One region of the Stenotrophomonas sp. 86428_Sma genome, then DNA from elsewhere that is predicted to be linked to it. Evidence: predicted binding sites of a transcription regulator. Region 1 holds the regulator's gene; the other holds the start of a gene.

The links. Region 1 encodes FliA, which starts transcription of late flagellar genes. Its sites were predicted from a motif close to TAAAGTTTNNCNNNCNNNGGCCGATAA; they were not measured.
Region 2: a site for FliA is predicted at 4,903-4,929, ahead of ACZK3J_RS22400 (GGDEF domain-containing protein). Genes of this name have one in related genera too.

The regions. Positions count from the first base shown of each region.
Region 1 is NZ_CM151156.1:2,257,899-2,266,830, forward strand. Features, by position in the region: gene ACZK3J_RS10380 (ParA family protein) at 1-753, opposite strand, end outside; gene motD (flagellar motor protein MotD) at 758-1,774, opposite strand; gene ACZK3J_RS10390 (flagellar motor protein) at 1,776-2,516, opposite strand; gene ACZK3J_RS10395 (chemotaxis protein CheA) at 2,618-4,450, opposite strand; gene ACZK3J_RS10400 (protein phosphatase CheZ) at 4,453-5,058, opposite strand; gene cheY (chemotaxis response regulator CheY) at 5,058-5,450, opposite strand; gene ACZK3J_RS10410 (RNA polymerase sigma factor FliA) at 5,508-6,251, opposite strand; gene ACZK3J_RS10415 (MinD/ParA family ATP-binding protein) at 6,248-7,135, opposite strand; gene flhF (flagellar biosynthesis GTPase FlhF) at 7,122-8,744, opposite strand; gene flhA (flagellar biosynthesis protein FlhA) at 8,890-8,932, opposite strand, start outside.
Region 2 is NZ_CM151156.1:4,886,721-4,895,652, forward strand. Features, by position in the region: gene ACZK3J_RS22375 (DUF2628 domain-containing protein) at 1-269, opposite strand, end outside; gene ACZK3J_RS22380 (D-hexose-6-phosphate mutarotase) at 320-1,186, opposite strand; gene ACZK3J_RS22385 (lytic murein transglycosylase) at 1,227-2,495, opposite strand; gene egtD (L-histidine N(alpha)-methyltransferase) at 2,580-3,554, opposite strand; gene egtB (ergothioneine biosynthesis protein EgtB) at 3,551-4,822, opposite strand; gene ACZK3J_RS22400 (GGDEF domain-containing protein) at 4,973-6,253, shown strand; gene ACZK3J_RS22405 (YchJ family protein) at 6,257-6,649, opposite strand; gene ACZK3J_RS22410 (sulfite exporter TauE/SafE family protein) at 6,752-7,519, shown strand; gene ACZK3J_RS22415 (ATP-binding protein) at 7,628-8,932, opposite strand, start outside.

The DNA of each region.
Region 1 (8,932 bases):
CTCGCCGAGGATCCAGTTCAGCGCGCGGCGATAGGCGGCCAGGCCGCGGCCCGGGTAATCCTCACCAACGCTCGGCAGGGTCAGGCCGGCGGCATTGCTGATGCGGGTATCGATCGGGATCGCGTCTTCCCATACGCGCGCGCCATGACGGTCCTGCATGGTCCGCAGCGACTCGTTGCCGGCGCGGGTGCGTCGATCGAACAGGGTCGGCAGGATCGAGATCGGCAGCGGGCGGCGGCGCGAGCGTTCGACCATCTCGCCGGTGCGGACCATGCCGTCCAGGCCATGCAGGGCCAGCGGCTCGGCCTGGGTGGGGATGATCAGGCGATCGGCTGCGGCCAGCGCATTGATCATCAACAGGCCGAGGGTGGGCGCGCAGTCCAGCAGGATGTAGTCGTGCTGGCCCTGGTGGCGCGCAAGCGCATTCTGCAGTGCCAGGCCAAGGCCGGGCTGGTTGGCGCTGCGGCGTTCCAGCGTGGCCAGCGCGGACTGTGCGCAGACATAGTCCAGGCCATGGATGCTGCTGGCATGGCACAGGCTGGAAAGATCGGCGGGCGGGGCGCCGAACAGCTCCAGCACGCCAGCCGGCGGCGGGTCCACCGGTACGCCGAACGCGCGGCTGAGCGAGGCGTGCGGATCGAGGTCGATCAACAGCACGCGATGGCCAAGTGCGGCCAGTCCGCGGCCGAGGGCGAGGGTGGTGGTGGTCTTGCCGACTCCGCCCTTCTGGTTGGCGACTGCCCAGATGCGCATCGGATTACTCCTTCATTGCCGGGGGAACGGCGGCGCCGACGCGGCTGCCAGCCGGCACCGGCGGCAACTTCACCGGTGCGATGGGGGAGGTGGGGGCGGTAGCCGGAGTTGCCGCGGCTTGTTCGGTATCGGTGTTCCGGGTGGCACCGGTGGCTGCGTTCAGGCGCTGGCCGAGCGGGTCCACCGAGTGCGAGGTGTCTGCCAGGATGATGACCATCACCCGGCGGTTGCGGTTGCGGCCCTGCGCGCTGTCGTTCTCTTCGCGCGGGCGGAACTGGCCGTAGCCGACCATCGCCAGCCGCGACGGCTGCACGCCCTGGTCGGCGAACAGGTGCACCACGCTGGCCGCGCGCCCGGCCGACAGTTCCCAGTTCGACGGGAAGGTGGCGGTGGCGATCGGTACGTTGTCGGTGTGGCCTTCCACGCGCACGCTGTTGGGTACGTCGCGCAGGACCTCGGCCAGGCTGGCCAGGGTCTGCCGCGCATGCACGTCCAGCGCCGCCGAGCCGGTGGGGAACAGGATGTCGCTGTTGATCTCGACTTCGATCCACAGCTCGGTGCGGCGCACGCTGATCATGCCGCGGTCGATCAGCGGCGCGAGCGCGGCGGTCAGGCGGTCGGCGATGCTGTTGAGCTGGCGCTCGGCGCGCGCGATCTGCTCCTGGTTGTGCACCGAAACAGGCATGCGCATCTGCGAGGCCATCGACGGCAGCAGGGTCGGGTCGTGCGACGGCGCAGGCGCCGAGGGCCCGATCTTGGTGCCGGACTTGATCACCGAAGGGCTGTCCCAGCCGCCACCCTGCACCTGCTTGTTGCCGACCTGTACCGGATTGATCGTGCGCGGCGCGCCCCCGAAGGCATCGGTCAGCGCGTCGGCCATGATCCGGTACTTGCCTTCGTTCACCGAGGAAATCGCGTACATGACCACGAAGAAGGCGAGCAGCAGCGTCATCAGGTCGGCATAGGGGATCGCCCATGCTTCGTGGTTGGCGTGTTCTTCGTGGTGCTTGCGGCGGGCCATGTCAGTGCAGGAAGCCGGAGAGGTTGGTTTCGATGTTGCGCGGGTTTTCGCCCTGGGCGATCGAGATCAGGCCTTCGATTACCATTTCGCGGTCGCGGGTGTTGTGCGAGATCACACTCTTGAGCTTGGCGGCCACCGGCAGGAACAGCAGGTTGGCCGAGGCGATGCCGTAGATGGTGGCGGTGAACGCTGCGGCGATGCCGTGGCCAAGCTTGCTCGGGTCGGCCAGGTTCTTCATCACCGCGATCAGGCCAAGCACGGCACCGATGATGCCCAGCGTCGGTGCATAGATGCCCATCGCTTCGAAGACCTTGGCACCGGCCTGGTCCTGGTGTTCCTGGCTGCCCAGTTCGATTTCCAGCATGTGCCGCATCGATTCGGGCTCGACGCCGTCCACCAGCAGCTGCAGGCCCTTGCGCAGGAATGGGTCCTGCTGCGCTTCCACCTGCGATTCCAGGCCCAGCAGGCCCTGGCGGCGGGCGATGTTGCTCCACTCGACGATCTGCTGGATCAGTTCGCGGCGATCGCTGTGCGGCGGGCGCACGACCCAGCGCACGATCTTGAAGGCATGCTTGAACACCGCCGGCGAGGTGTGCAGCAGGATCGCGGCGACGGTGCCGACGATGACGATCACGAACGCCGCAGGCGACCACAACGACGCCAGGCCGGCGCCCTTGAGGATGCTGCCGCCGACCAGCGAGGCCAGGGCGAGAAAGAGTCCAATGAGGCTGAGTCTATCCATGGTTCCGGTATCGGCGTGTATGAATGGGACTTGAGACACCGGTAGATCGCGTACAGACGGTAGTCACAGTTTTCGGGGCGCCGGGCATGGCCCGGCGGGGTTCATCGCAGCCCGTCCACGTCCAGGATCAGCGCCATGCGACCATCGCCGATCAAGGTTGCACCGGCATAACCGCGCAGGCCGCGCAGCGCTTTCGGCAGCGGCTTGATGACCACTTCCTCACGCCCGCGTACCTGGTCCACGACCAGCCCGAAGCGCGCTTCGCCAGCCTGCAGCACCACGATGGTCAGCAGCGGCGAGGCGGCCGGCGTCACATCCAGCCACTGGCGCAGATCGACCAGCGGCAGCGTGTGCGAGCGGCGGTCGAGCACGGCACGGCCATCGAACCAGCCCAGCGAGGTGCGCGGCGCGTGCAGCACTTCCATCACGCGGGCCAGCGGCAGCGCATAGACGTCCTCGCCGGCCTGCACCAGCAGGGTCGGCAGGATCGCCAGGGTCAGCGGCACGCGGATCAGGAAGCGGCTGCCACGGCCCAGTTCCGACTGGATCTGGATCTGGCCGCTCAGTTCGCGGATGCGTGACTGCACCACGTCCATGCCGACGCCACGACCGGAGATGTCGGTGACCTGCTGCTTGGTCGAGAAGCCGGGCAGGAACACCAGGTGCAGGCACTCCTCGCTGCTCAGGCGGGCGGCGGCTTCCGGATCGATCAGGCCCTTCTCGCGCGCCTTGGCACGCAGCTTTTCCGGGTCGATGCCGGCGCCATCGTCCTGCACCTCGATGCTGACGTAGTCGCCTTCCTGCTGTGCCGACAGGCGCACATGGCCCATCCGTGGCTTGCCCTGTGCCTCGCGCAGGTCGGGCATTTCCACGCCATGGTCGATGGCGTTGCGGACCAGGTGCACCAGCGGGTCGGCCAGCGCTTCGACCAGGTTGCGGTCGAGCTCGGTCTCGGCGCCGATCAGTTCCAGGTCCACTTCCTTCTTCAGCGAGCGGGCGACGTCGCGGGCAACCTTGGGGAAGCGCGAGAACACCTTGCCCACCGGCTGCATGCGGGTGCGCATCACTGCCGACTGCAGGCGGGCGGTGGCGATATCCAGAGTGGACACGGCCCGGTCCAGCTCTTCATCGCGCAGGCGTGCACGCAGGGTCTTGAGCCGATTGCGTGACAGCACCAGTTCGCCGATCAGGTTGACGATCGCGTCCAGGCGCTTGGTGTCCACGCGCACGGTATGTTCGGCCTCGGCCAGCGGCTTGGCGGCCGGCTTCGCCGCCGGTGCCGGTGCGGCGACCGGGCGCGGCGCTGCGATCGGTGCCGGTGCCACCACGGCCGCAGGCTTGGTGCCCGGTGCCGCGCCACCGTGCAGCTGGTCGAGCAGGGCTTCGAACTCGTCTTCGCTGATCAGTCCGTCGTCGGCCTTCTTCGCTGGCGCGACCGCGGTCGGCGCGTTGCCACCATGCAGCTGGTCGAGCAGAGCCTCGAATTCGTCGTCGGTGATCAGGTCGCTGCCACCCGCGGTGGGTGCTGCTGCGGCGGCGGGTGCAGCCACGGCACCGCCGTGCACGTCGAACTGTGCGATCAGGTCCGGCGGCGCATAGCCCGGCTCGGTGCCGGAGGAAACCGCGTCCAGCATCGACTGCAGGTAGTCCAGCGATTGCTGGGCCGCGTCGAAGTGGTGGGCCTGCAGCACGGCCTGGCCGGCACGTGCGGCGCCCAGCGCCTCTTCAGCGGCATGGCACAGCTCTACCATGGCGGTGACGCCGAGGAAGCCGGCGCCGCCCTTGAGCGTGTGGTAGCCGCGGAACACCGCGTTGAGCTGGTCGCTGTCCTGCGGTGCCTGCTCCAGCGACACCAGCTGTTCGCCGAGGCGATCCAGGATCTCCTGCGCCTCGATGATGAAATCGGCAGTGATGTCGTCGGATACCGCGCTCATGCTTACAGCCCCAGATCCGACAACAGGTCGTCGGCGTCGTTCTGCGAGACCGCGTGGCGGTCCAGTCCCTTCAGTGCCGGCCCGGCCAGTTCCGGGTCGGTGCGATGCTGTTCCGGCGGCAGGCCGAGCGCGCCGAAGCCTTCGTGCACGCGGCGGACGATGCCGACCACGCGACGGATGATCTGCCCGGTCAGGTCCTGGTAGCTCTGGGTCAGGGCGATCTCGGTCAGGTTGTGGCGGATGCGCTCGAGCTGCGCGTCCTGGCCCGGCTGCAGGCCTTCGGCGCGCAGCTGTTCGGTCAGGCTGCGGCATTCCTCGGCCAGGTCCAGGGTGCGGTGCGTGGCCTGTTCGGTCATCGCCACCACGTGGTCCAGTCGCGCGCAGGCGTCGTCCAGTTCGCCGGCTTCGCTCGGCACGGTCGGCAGTTCGCCCAGCGCCTGTCCCAGCTCGCGGGCCAGCCGCGAGAGGCCGCTCATCATCGGCTGCGTGCGCAGCGCGACCAGCCCGTCGATGCGCTGCCGCCAGGCGGCCTCGTCACCGGATTCGAGCGCGTCCAGAGCCTCCTGCAGGCGCAGGGCGAGGGCGTTCTTGTCGACCGTGGTATCCATCAGACGCTGGCCGCCAGGCGTTCGAAGATCTTGCCGAGCTTCTCTTCCAGCGTCTGCGCGGTGAACGGCTTGATGATGTAGCCGTTCACACCGCTCTGGGCGGCTTCGATGATCTGCTCGCGCTTGGCTTCTGCCGTGACCATCAGCACCGGCAGGGTCTTCAGCTTGGCATCGGCACGGATCGCCTTGAGCAGCTCGATGCCGGTCATCACCGGCATGTTCCAGTCGGTGACCACGAAATCGAACGGCTGGCTCTGCAGCAGCGACAGCGCGGCATGCCCGTCCTCGGCTTCGGCGGTATTGGTGAAGCCCAGATCGCCCAGCAGGTTCTTGACGATTCGACGCATGGTCGAGAAGTCGTCGACGATCAGGATGCGCATGTTCTTGTTCAAAGCAGAATTCCTTTGTTGTTCATTCCGGACGGCCGGGGGCAGCCGCCTCGGGGATGTTCATTCTTCGAGGCCTGCGTCGGCAGCCTCGAACAGCTTCAGCCGGCCACGCAGGCGCAGTACCGCCTGGCCGTGGATCTGGCAGACCCGCGACTCGCTCACGCCGAGCACCGCGCCGATCTCCTTCAGGTTCAGTTCCTGCTCGTAGTACAGCGAGAGCACCAGTTGTTCGCGCTCGGGCAGGTGGCCGATGGCCTTGCCCAGCTCGCGACCGAACTCGCCGCGCTCCAGTACCTGCTGCGGGGTCGGCCCGCCCTGGGCGACGGTGTCCAGCTCGCCCTGGTCCTCGATGCGCGATTCCAGGCTCAGCACCTGGCCACGTGCAGCGTCTTCCATCAGCCGCAGGTACTCGGGCAGCGGCATCTCCATCGCGGCGGCCACTTCAGTGGCGCTGGCGGCACGGCCACTGCTCTGTTCCAGGCGGCGGATGGTGGCGGCGGCATCACGTGCACGGCGGTGCACCGAGCGCGGGACCCAGTCACCACGGCGGATCTCGTCGATCATCGAACCACGGATGCGGATCGAGGCGTAGGTCTCGAAAGAAGCACCCTGGTCGGCGTCATAGCTGCGCGAGGCTTCGATCAGGCCCATCATGCCGGCCTGGATCAGGTCGTCGACCTCGACGCTGGCCGGGAGGCGCGCGGCCAGGTGGTGGGCGATGCGCCGCACCAGGTCCGAATGCTGGGCGATGACTTCGTTCGCCGCCGAGCGCTGCACTTCCCTGTACTGGGCTGCGCCTTTCATGCCGTCACCCCACGCTGCTTGAGGATGCGTTCGAGGAAGAACTCGACGCCGCCACGCGGTTCGGTCGGCGCCTGCCAGCGCGCGGTACGGCGCGCGATCTCGGTGATCGCCAGCGCCGCCGGGCTGGACGGATAGGCCTTCACCACCGGCTGCTGGCGCTGCACCGACAGGCGCAGCCAATCGTCCTGCGGCACGCAGCCCAGGTAGTTCAGCGAGACATCGGCAAGGAACTTCTCGCAGACGCGGGTCAGCTTTTCGTACAGCACGCGGCCCTCGTTGGGGTCGCGCACCATGTTGGCCACCACCTGGATGCGGTCCACGCCACGCTCGCGCGACAGCACCTTGATCAGTGCGTAGGCGTCGGTGATCGAGGCCGGCTCGTCACAGACCACCACCACGGTGTCCTGTGCGGCCTGGCAGAAGGTCAGCACGCCATCGGTGATGCCCGCGGCAGTGTCCACCACCATGATGTCCAGCTCGCGCTCCAGCTCGGAGAACACGTTGACCAGGCCAACGTGCTCGGCCGGGGCCAGCTCGGCCATGTGGCGGCGGCCGGATGCGGCCGGGACCACCAGCACGCCGTTCGGGCCTTCGACGATGACGTCATCCAGCGTGCAGCGGCCGGCGACCAGGTCGGCCAGTGTAAAGGTGGGGTTCAGGCCCAGGATCACGTCGATGTTGGCCAGGCCGAGGTCGGCGTCCAGCAGCAGCGTGCGCTTGCCCATGCCAGCCAGTGCCACGGCCAGGTTGGCCGACACATTCGTCTTGCCCACGCCGCCCTTGCCGCCAGTGACCGCAATGGTGCGCACAGGGCCGAGCGGCTCGCTGCGGGTGGCCGACAGCGGGAAGGTCTTGGTCAGCTTGGCGTACTCACGCGACGGCATGGTTCAACTCCGGGTTGCAGGGCATATCGGCCGCGCGGCGCAAATCTTCAAGGCGAAGTACAAGATTGGCTGCACTGGCCCGGTGCAGGTCCTCCGGGACGTCCTGGCCATCGGTCACCCAGGTGATCGGCAGGGCATGATCCACGGCCACCGACAGGGCGTTGCCGAAGCGGCCGGTCTCGTCCAGCTTGCTCAGTACCAAGCCCTGCAGGTTGGCGGCGCCGAAGCGGCGGACCACCTCGTCCATGTCGCCGAAGCTGGTGTTGGCCGGCAGCACCAGCAGGGTGCGGACCTGGCGCGCGGCACGCAGCCACTGCAGCTGGGCGGCCAGGGCGCGGTCGCGCGGGCCCAGGCCGGCGGTGTCGATCAGCACCAGCTTGTAGTCCTTCAGGCGTTCCAGCAGCTGGTCCAGGTCGGTGCCGCTGTTGGCCTCGTGCACCGCGATGCCGAGCTGGCGGCCGTAGCCGTACAGCTGCTCGCGGGCACCGATGCGGGTGGTGTCGGTGGTGACCAGGGCCACGTCACGCGGCGCGTGCTTCTCGGCGAAGCGCGAGGCCAGCTTGGCGATGGTGGTGGTCTTGCCAGCGCCGGTCGGGCCGACCAGGGCGATCACGCCACCTTCTTCCAGCGGGTCGACCGGGGCGATCGGCAGCTTGCGCGAAATCAGCCCCAGCATCAGGCCGCGGCCTCGATGGGCCTCGGTCTCCAGCGGGATCTGCATGGCCACGTCGCGGGCGAGGCCGGCATCGAAGCCATACTCGTCCATCAGGTCCAGCGCGGTGGCGCGCACCGGGCAGCCGCGCAGGCGCTCGTCGGTGAAGCGGTTCATCTCGCGCTCGATCACATGGCGCATGCCGGCCACTTCCTGGCGCAGCTGGCGGATCTCGGCGTCGTCCTGGGCCACCAGGGTCAGTGCCGGGGCTGGGGCCAGCACGGGGGCAGCGCCGGTTTCGTCGCTGGCTTCGACCGGTGCCGGTTCGCTGGCGACGATCCCGGGTTGCGCTTCGGTCACGGCAGCGGTCGGCAGCGGCGGCGGCTGCACGGCCGACGCCGCGCTTTCGTGATGCGTCTCGTGCGGCGGGTCGATCTGGAAGCGGGCGCGGTTGGCCGGTGCGGCGGTGCTGGGCGCCGGTGCGACGATGGCTTCGGCGAACGGAGCGAAGATCTGATCCGGCAGCGCCGGTTCGTTGACGGCGGCGCGTGCCAGGGTGGCGGCGAAGCCGGTGCTGCCGCGGGTCGGCACGATCTCGTCGGCGCTGTCCAGGGTGCGGCCGGTGGCGCCGACCGCAGCGCGGGCGAGGGCAGCCACGGCCGAGGTGGTTGCGGCCACCGGTTCCGGTGCCGGGGTATTGCTGCGGCGGCGGGTGACCGCGGCGATCACCGCGTCGGCGGCGGTGCGCGGCTTCGGCGCCGGCGGCGGAGCGATGTCACGACGCGAGGCTTCCAGTGCACGCTGCACGGCGCTCTCGTCGTAGTTGGCGGCGGCGACGATCTCGATGCCTTCCTCGATCCGGCGGTTGGACAGGATCACGGCGTCAGGACCATGTTCCTTGCGCACCAGGTTCATGGCCGAGCGCATGTCGGCGGCGACGAATCGTTTGATTTTCATGCTGTGGTCACGGGACGAAGACGGCGGGGTGGCGGTCGGAGAACTCGGGTGGTCGGTGGTCTGCACGGTGCGGGTTCCCCTTGGTATCTGTCTGTTGCGTTGGTTCGAAAGTGGTGTCTGTTTTCTGGCGCATCGGAGGGCGGCGTCAGCTGATCGTTCCGACCAGCTTCAGGCGCTTGTCCTCCGGC
Region 2 (8,932 bases), 2.3 Mb from region 1:
GGCGCACGATAGGGGTCGGACGGATCGCCGACGCTCGGCGCAATGCCCTCAGCCGCAGGCGCTGCGTCGATATCCAGGACCGGAGCCACCTCGACCTGCGTTGAGGCCTGATCCAGCTCCGCCAACGGCCGCCATGAGGGCATACCTTCGCACCAGAGCAGGGTGCGCGCCGTAACCGTCCCTTCCTGCTGCAGCTGGCGAAGACCGGCCAGATCCACCGGCCCACTGCTCTGCCTGCCATTGGCGTACCACCATTGTGCTTCCTGCATGTTTTCCGTCCTTGCTACCTGCATCGACAAACTGAAATCGTTGCCCGCGCCTACAGCGCGGTACTGCCCAGGGTCTGCACCAGCTGATGGCGCGCACCCGGCGCAAGCGTAATCTGCTCCGGGCCTGCGTTGGCCACTTCCAGGCATACGTAATCGCGCCAGCCCTCGCCGACATCGGCCATTTTCGCTGCCGCCTCCGCACCGGGATTCCAGGCCACCAGCGTCTGGCTGCCTTCGCTGCGGATCTCGATCCGCCTCTGCAGTACGGGATCACGCAGCACGTAATGGCCGCCGGCACCGGTATAGATGCGATCGCTGCGACCGGGGTCACGCGGATCGCGCAATGACCACGGTCCCTGTTGCAGGCGAAGCTGCGCATAGTCCTCGTACTTGTCCAGGTACTGCAGGCCGTCAAGGCCCTCGACCTCGATCTGGTTGGCATCGCCCACCCGGAAATAGCTGTGCAGGGCCTGGGTGAAGGTCACCGGCGAGGTTCCGGTGTTTTCGGTGACGAGCTGCTGACGCAGCTGGCGGCCGATGCGCAACTGCATCTGCAGGCGCAGGCCGGGATCGGCGCAGGGTGCAGGTGCCAACTGCAGCTCGACCTCACCGTCATCGCTCTGGCTGGCCTGCAGAAGCTCCCAACGCGCGGTGCGCACCAGGCCATGCGCGGGCACATCATTGTTCTGGCCCTGGCGGCCGAACCACGGCCAGCACACCGGGACGCCACCGCGGATGGGCGTGGGCAGCTCGGCGCGCGTGGGCGAAAGCCACAGTACATCGGGCTGCCCATCGGGAATGAACGACAGCAGCTGTCCGCCGAACACGCTGATGACCGCCGTCGCGCTGGGGGTGCGCACGTGCCAGGCCTCCAGCCCGTGATACAGGCCGCTGCTGATGTCCGGATCCGACTGCATGCGATGACGCTCCTTGAAGACCGCGGCGATGATGTCGCGGTCAGCGTGCCTGGGGCAAGGCCTTCTGCGCAGCGGGTGCGATGGCGGCCGCCTCTTCCTGCAGCGCGCGCAGGATGCGTTGGCCGGCACGCCCATCGGCATTGGCCCAGCCCAGGCGCTGCTGCTCGGACTGGATCGCGCGACGGGTGGCGGTACCGATCATGCCGTCGGCGGTACCGATGTCGTGGCCACGCGCCAGCAGCAGGGTCTGCAGCTGGCGGCGTTCATCGCGGCCGATGCCGGGATCATCGGTCGGCCAGACGGTGGCCAGGCCGGTGCCGCCACGCAGCTGGTCGGCCAGCGTGGCAATCGCCAGCGCATAGCTTTCGGCGGCGTTGTAGCTGTAGATCGCGTCGTAGTTGCGGAACACCAGCAATGCCGGGCCCTTGATGCCCGCCGGCAGCAGCAGCGCCGCGCGCGCGTCGGCCGGGAGGTTGGCCGGTGCCAGCGCGCTGCCATCCAGCGCGGTCACGCCCTGCGCGCGCCAGTCGGCCAGGGCGCGACGCTGGGTACGCCCCGCCTGGCTGGCATTGAAGCCCGGTGGGATGCGGACTTCCATGCCCCACGGCTCGCCACTGCGCCAGCCGGCGCGCTTGAGGTAGTTGGCGGTGGACGCCAGTGCATCGGGAATGCTGCCGACCAGATCGCGGCGGCCATCGCCATCACCGTCCACGGCGATGCGTGCGTAGGTGCTGGGCATGAACTGCGTATGCCCGAAGGCACCGGCCCAGGAACCGGTGAGGCCCTGTGCCTGCAGGTCGCCGCGGTCGATCAGCTTGAGCAGTGCCAGCAATTCACCGCGGAAGAAGGGTTGGCGACGGCCGGCGCAGGACAGCGTGGCCAGTGACTGCAGCAGGGGGCGCTTGCCGAACACGCGGCCGTAGTCGCTCTCCACGCCCCAGACCGCGACGATGGTGGCGGCATCGACACCGTACTGCGCCGACACCCGATCGAGCAGGTCGCGATGCTGCTCCAGCATGGCGCGACCATCAGCCACGCGCTGGCGATCGACCAGCGCGGCCAGGTAGTCCCAGATCGGCGTGGTGAATTCCGGCTGCGCATCGAGCAGGCCAAGCACACTGGGGTCCGGGGTGAGCCCGGCGGTGATTTCATTGAAGCGATCGGCACTGATGCCCTGGCTGGCGGCCGTGGCCTGCAGGCCCGTCAGGCAGCGGCTGAAGGCCGGATCGACGCTGGCATCCGGTGCTGCAGGCAACGCGGGGGGCGAGGCGAGAGCGGCCGCCAGGCCGAGCGTGGTCAGAATGGGCATGGCGTCCTCCGTGTTGCCGTTGCACGGCCATCTTAGGGGCACCGGCGTCGCTGAACCTGAAGCGGCACCCGCTGGCCGTCCGCCCTAGACGGTGCGCAGCAGGCGCAGGCCATAGGCGGGACTGTCGGCGTCCCAGCGCTGCATGACCTGCAGGCCCGCCTGCTGCAGCAGCGCTTCGAAGCTGCCGTCGGTGTACTTGTGGCTGTACTCCACGCGGATCGGTTCGTCGGCGGCAACGTGGAAGCTGCGGCCATCCAGATGCACATCCTGCGCCCAGCGGCTGACCAGATCGGTTTCGATGCGCAGCCGCGCGGTGCTGTAGCAGGCACGGTGGTGGAAGCCGTCGAGGTCGAAGTCGCTGCCGATCTCGCGGTTGAGCCGGGCCAGCAGGTTGAGGGTGAATGCGGCAGTGACGCCCTGCGCATCGTTGTAGGCCGCTTCGATCAGCGCCGGGTCCTTGTGCAGATCGATGCCGACCAGGGCCAGGCCGTCGCGGCCCATCGTCTGGCGCATCGCCCGCAGCAGTGCGACCGCGTCTTCGCCTTCAAAGTTGCCCAGCGTGGAACCGGGGAAGAACAGCAGCCGTCGCGCGGGTTCGCGCTCGGGCATGGGAACGGCGACGGGGCGGGTGAAGTCGGCACAGACCGGCAGCATCTCCACCTCCGGCAACGCCGGCGCCAGATGATCGATGCTGGACAGCAGCGCGGCCCGCGAGATCTCGATCGGCGTATAGGCCACCGGGTCGTGAAGTGCGGCCAGCAGCAGCGCGGTCTTGCGTCCGCTGCCGCTGCCCAGCTCCACCACGTGCAGACGCGGGCCAACGCTGCGGGCGATGTCCGGCAGCACACGCTTCAGCAGGGCCAGCTCGGTGCGCGTGGGGTAGTACTCGGGGGTCTGCGTGATCTGCTCGAACAGGCGCGAGCCACGCGCATCGTAGAAGTACTTGGACGGCAGCTGCCGCGGCGTACGTGAGAGCCCGGCCACCACGTCGGAGAGGATCTGCTGCCGCCCGGGGGTGAGATCGGTCAATGCCTGCAGCGCGTTATGCACGGTGCTCATGTGAGGTCCCTGGCCAGGCGCAGCCCGGAGAACTGCCAGCGCGCCGGCGGCATGAAGAAGTTGCGGTAGCTGGCGCGCACATGGCCGCGGGGTGTCGCGCAGCTGCCGCCACGCAGCACCCACTGCCCGCACATGAACTTGCCGTTGTACTCACCCAGGTTGCCGGCGAACGGGCGGAAACCGGGATAAGCGCCGTAGGCCGATTGGGTCCATTCCCAGACATCGCCGAACAGCTGGCGCAGTCCACTGCCCTGCCCCGCCAACGGGTGCAGGTGGTCATCCTCGGCGAAGTGGCCGCTGACCGGTTGCGACGTCGCAGCCGCTTCCCATTCGAACTCGCTGGGCAGGCGTGCGCCGGACCAGCGGGCGCAGGCATCGGCCTCGTAGTAGCTGAGGTGGCAGACCGGCGCGTGCGGATCCAGTTCGCGCCAACCGCCCAGGGTGTACTCGCGCTGCAGGGCGTCATCCCAGTACAGCGGATGCCGCCAGTCCTCGGCTTCACGCAATGCCCAGCCTTCACTGAGCCACCAGCGCGGTTCACGGTAGCCACCGGCGTCGATGAAGGCCCGATACTCGGCATTGCTGACGGGACGCTCGGCCAATGCGTGCGCGGGGAGCAGCACGCGGTGCGCTGGCGATTCGTTGTCGTAGGCGAACGCGGCCTGCTGCGGCCATGCCGCGGCGCCGACGGTGACGATGCGCTCGGGTGATTCGATCCAGCCCTGCGCACTGGCAGCGCTGGTGGCAGGCTGCAGGTCCTCGCGGTAGGTGGGCTGCAGCGGGTTGCACCAGAACGCATGCTTGATGTCGGTGAGCAGCAGTTCCTGGTGCTGCTGCTCGTGCTGCAGGCCCAGCTGCAGATGTTGCAGTGCCTGTTCATCGAGATCGCCCGCCGCCAACCTCGATTGCACCTGCGCATCGACCTGCTGGCGGTAGTCGCGCACCTGCTGCAGCGACGGGCGCGACAGCAACCCGCGCTGTGGCCGCGCATGCGCCGGACCGATGCTCTTGTAGTAGCTGTTGAACAGGTAGTCCCAGCCCGGGTCATGCGCCGGTGCAGGTGGGAAGCCGGCCAGCACGAAGCGTTCGAAGAACCAGGTGGTGTGAGCCAGGTGCCATTTGCTCGGGCTGGCGTCAGCCATGCTCTGCAGCATGGCGTCCTCGGCGCTGAGCGGCGCGGCCAGCTGCAGGCTGCGCGTCCGTACATGGGCGAACTGGCGGGCGAGATCGTGCTGCGGGGCAGCGACGGCGGCGGGTACGCTGTCCATGTGGGCAGCATCGGCGCTGGACGGTGAGTGCGACGTCATGGTTCGGCGTCACTTCGTTCACATGGATGAGCCTGCCGCATTCAAGAAGCCACCACGAACGCCGCTAACGGCAATGCTGCGGCCGCGTCGTCACCGCGCTGGAATTCCTGCTTGCCCCTGCATCCGCTCCGCCAGCCTGCGCATTACCTGTTCGTGCTGCCTGCCGTGCTGGTTGCCGTGGTGGTGTGGACCGCATTGGATACCGCAGACGTAGCCAGCCCGGCGCAGCGCATCCTGCCCTGGCTGCTGGCCTGCCTCGGTGCCGGCCTGGCCCTGCTCTACCACCAGGTGCGCACGTTGTGCCTGCTGATGGTTGTGGCGGTGATGTTCGCGCTGCTGCACCAGGACGTCGCTGGCTACCTGCGCAATGGCCATGTCACCACGCTGACACCGCTGCGCTTCCACGCCATCTCGGCCTGGTTGCCGCTGTTGTCTGCCGGCCTTGCGTTGTGGCCGGAGCGCGGACGGCGGCGCCAGGACCTGCTGCTGCGCGGTATTGCCATCGGCACCGCGGTGATGATCTTCCTGCTGCTAGCCACACAGCAGCCGCGCGGCATGCACGATCTGCTGTCGAACCGTCACTGGGCCTGGATTCCCGCCGACTGGAACGCGCTGGCGCAGCTGCCGGCGCTGCTGTTCCTGCTGGCGACCGCAGCGTTGGGCTGGCAGGCGTGGCGGCACCCGCGCCCACTGCATACGGCGATGCTGCTGGCCCTGCTGTGCCTGTGGTGGATGCTGCCACGGGTGTTCCTGCACCCGGTGCTGCTACCGGCGCTGAGCAGTGCCGCCCTGCTGCTGATGCTGGGTGCGATGCTGCAGGAGTCCTTCCACATGGCCTTCCGCGATGAGCTGACCGGCCTGCCCGGACGCCGGGCATTCAACGAGACCCTGCAGCGGGCACGCGGCACCTACAGCATCGCGATGGTGGACGTGGACCACTTCAAATCATTCAACGACACCCATGGCCACGACACTGGAGACGATGTACTGCGCCTGGTGGCCTCGCGGCTGGCGCGGGTGGGCGACGGTGGCCGTGCATTCCGCTATGGCGGTGAGGAGTTCGCGGTGGTGTTCCTGGACCGCCCTGCGGCGGCCTGCATGGATGCCGTGGAGGCGCTGCGGCAGAGCATCGAGGAGACCCGCATGCAGCTGCGCGACCGCAGCACCCGCAGCCGCGATGACGAAGCCGGCCGCCAGCAGCGCGGACGCGGTGGCAGCGGCCAGGTGGTACAGGTGACGGTGAGCATCGGCCTGGCCGACAGCCATGTGGATCCGCGCCCGATGGCAGTGGTCAAGGCCGCCGACCAGGCGCTGTACGTGGCCAAGGACGGGGGGCGCAACCAGGTGCACGCGCACGGCGGTCAGCGCGTGCTGGCCGTGCGTGGCGGCTGAGGCTCAGACCGCGTCGAGGTAGTACCAGCGGCCGTCGATGCGCTGGAAGCGGCTGTGTTCGGTCATCTTGACCGCACTACCGCCGCCGATGCGATAGCGCGCGGTGAAGCGGACATCGGCGCTGTCAGCACCGGTGACGGTGTGCTCGTGCACGGTCAGGCCCAGCCAATGGGTACGCTGGCCGGGCGCATCATCCAGCGACAACTCGGCCGGACGCGTGTCCGGATGCCAGCTCTGGCGCAGGTAGTCAGCCAGACCGCGCACGTAGGCGCTATAGCGCGAACGCATCAGGCGCTCGGCATCGGGCGCGGGTTCACCGGCGTGGAAACGGCCGCAGCAGGCGGCATAGTCGGCGGGCAGGCCACAGGGACAGGGATCGGCGGGCTTTCGGCTCATGCCGGCATTGTCGCCGGGTTGCGCGGATTGATCCACGCGCGGCACGGGCCAGCTGAAGCAGGACAGGCGTATGCTGTCGCGCCCCCACCTTGATTGATCGCCGTGCTGGAACTGGTTCCCCCTGAGTTGTGGTGGCTGGTGGTGATCGCCTTCATCGCCGGCCTTGTGGATGCCGCCGTGGGTGGCGGTGGCCTGGTGCAGCTGCCCGGCCTGTTCACGGTGCTGCCGCAGCAGACGCCGGCGATGCTGTTCGGTACCAACAAGTTCAGTTCGATGTTCGGCACCGGTGCGGCTGCCTGGCGCTATGCGCGCAACGTGCGCTTCCCGTGGAAGCCGGTGCTGTTCGCGGCCGGCACCGCCTTCATCTTCTCCTTCGCCGGGGCCACCGCGGTGAGCCTGCTGCCCAAGGACGCGGTGCGCCCACTGGTGCTGGTGCTGCTGATCGCGATGCTGGCCTACACGTTGTGGAAAAAGGACTTCGGCGCGCTGCACCGGCCGCAGGAAGTCGGCCGCCGCGAGCTGGTGATCGCGCTGGCGATCGGTGCGGCGATCGGCTTCTACGATGGTTTCTTCGGGCCGGGCACCGGCAGCTTCCTGATCTTCCTGTTCGTGCGCTTCTTCGGCCTGGATTTCCTGCGCGCGTCTGCCGCGTCGAAGGTGGTGAACCTGGCGACGAATGTTGCAGCGATCTCCTTCTTCGTGCCGACCGGCAACATCCTGTGGCTGTTCGCGCTGCCGATGGCGGCGGCCAACATCATCGGTTCGGTGGTGGGCACGCGGTTGGCGCTGAAGGGCGGCACGCCGTTCATCCGCAAGCTGTTCGTGGGGCTGGTGGTGGTGCTGATCGCGCGGATGGCGTGGGATACGTAGCGCGGAGCGTGAGTGCGGTTGCCGGCCAGCGGCCGGCACTACCGGGTCATGAACCCCGCCCATGGGTAGTGCCGGCCGCTGGCCGGCATTCCCATTCAATCGGCCGGGTCAGGCCTCGGCTTCTTCCGGTTCGTTGGCCTGCTGGCGGCTGCGCTCGGGCAGCTTCAGGCGCTTGCCTTCTTCGTCGTACTCGATCAGCAGCACGCCGGAGTCGTGGCGGCCGCTGATTTCGACGAAGCAGGCGCCACCGATGAACGGCTCCAGCGTCATCACCGACTTCAGCGGGGTGGCCACCACCATCTGGAAGCCGAAGTTGTCGAAGATGTTCATCGCCAGTGCGGTGAACTCGTTGTCGGCCTTGTCGAAGGCTTCGTCAAGCACGACCGCGGCGTAACTGGGCAGCTGGCTGTCGGCACCGCCAAGCTGGTAGCGCAGCGCTGCCGCCAGGCAGGTGGTAGCCAGCTTCTGGCGCTGGCCGCCGGACTTGCCGGCGCCGCTGCGGTAGATCTCGACCTGCTGGCGCGTTTCCGCATCCAGCTCGACGCCGATGAACTCCACGTGCATGCGCACGTCCAGCACCAGCTCGCGCCAGCGCTTGTCCTCGCCTTCCTGCGAGCCGAGCCGGTTGACCAGCTGGCGCAGCACGGTGAACTGCGACTCGGCCAGCTCGCGCTGCTCGGTCTGCTGCTGCGACAGCACCTCACGCAGCTGCAGGTGGAATTCGCCGACTTCGGGCAGGCGGCGGTCGCTCAGTTCGATGGTCAGCAGCGTGCCACGGTTGAACGGCACCTGCTCCAGGCTGGCGTTCACTTCGTCCAGGCGCTGGCCGATCGACTTGCGTGCCTCTGCACTGTGGCGCTGCAGGGCCAGCAGGTTGTTCTTGCTCTGGTTCTGCAGCAGATCGAAGAAGCGCTCTTCGTGCTGCGGCAGGCCATCGCGCTCCAGGCGTTCGAGGCGGGCGAGGAAGTCCTCGGCCGAGGCCACCGAGACGGTGAAGTCGCCCGATTCCTCCGGCCACTGCTGGATGAAGCGACGGAAGCAGCCGATCAGCTGGTTCTCGATGCGGTTGAGGTCCTGCTGCGAGGACGACAGCTGCTCGTTCAGCGCGTTGCTGACCTGGCGCATGTGCGCTTCCAGCGTTTCCAGGCTGAGCGGGCCCTGCTCCTGCAGGCGCTCGGCGAGGCCGGCTTCCTGCTCCTGGGCCAGGCTCGGCAGCACCAGCGCACGGCTCTGCTGGCGGGCGCGGTCGAGGCGATCACGTTCCTTGACCAGCTGGCCACGCTCGACACGGACGTCTTCATAGGTGCGGCGGGATTGTTCGATGTCGGCGCGCACGGCGTCGATCTGCTTGGCCAGCTTGGCGAGATCGGCATTGCCTTCGCGCAGGTCGCGCAGGGTGGCTTCGATATCGGT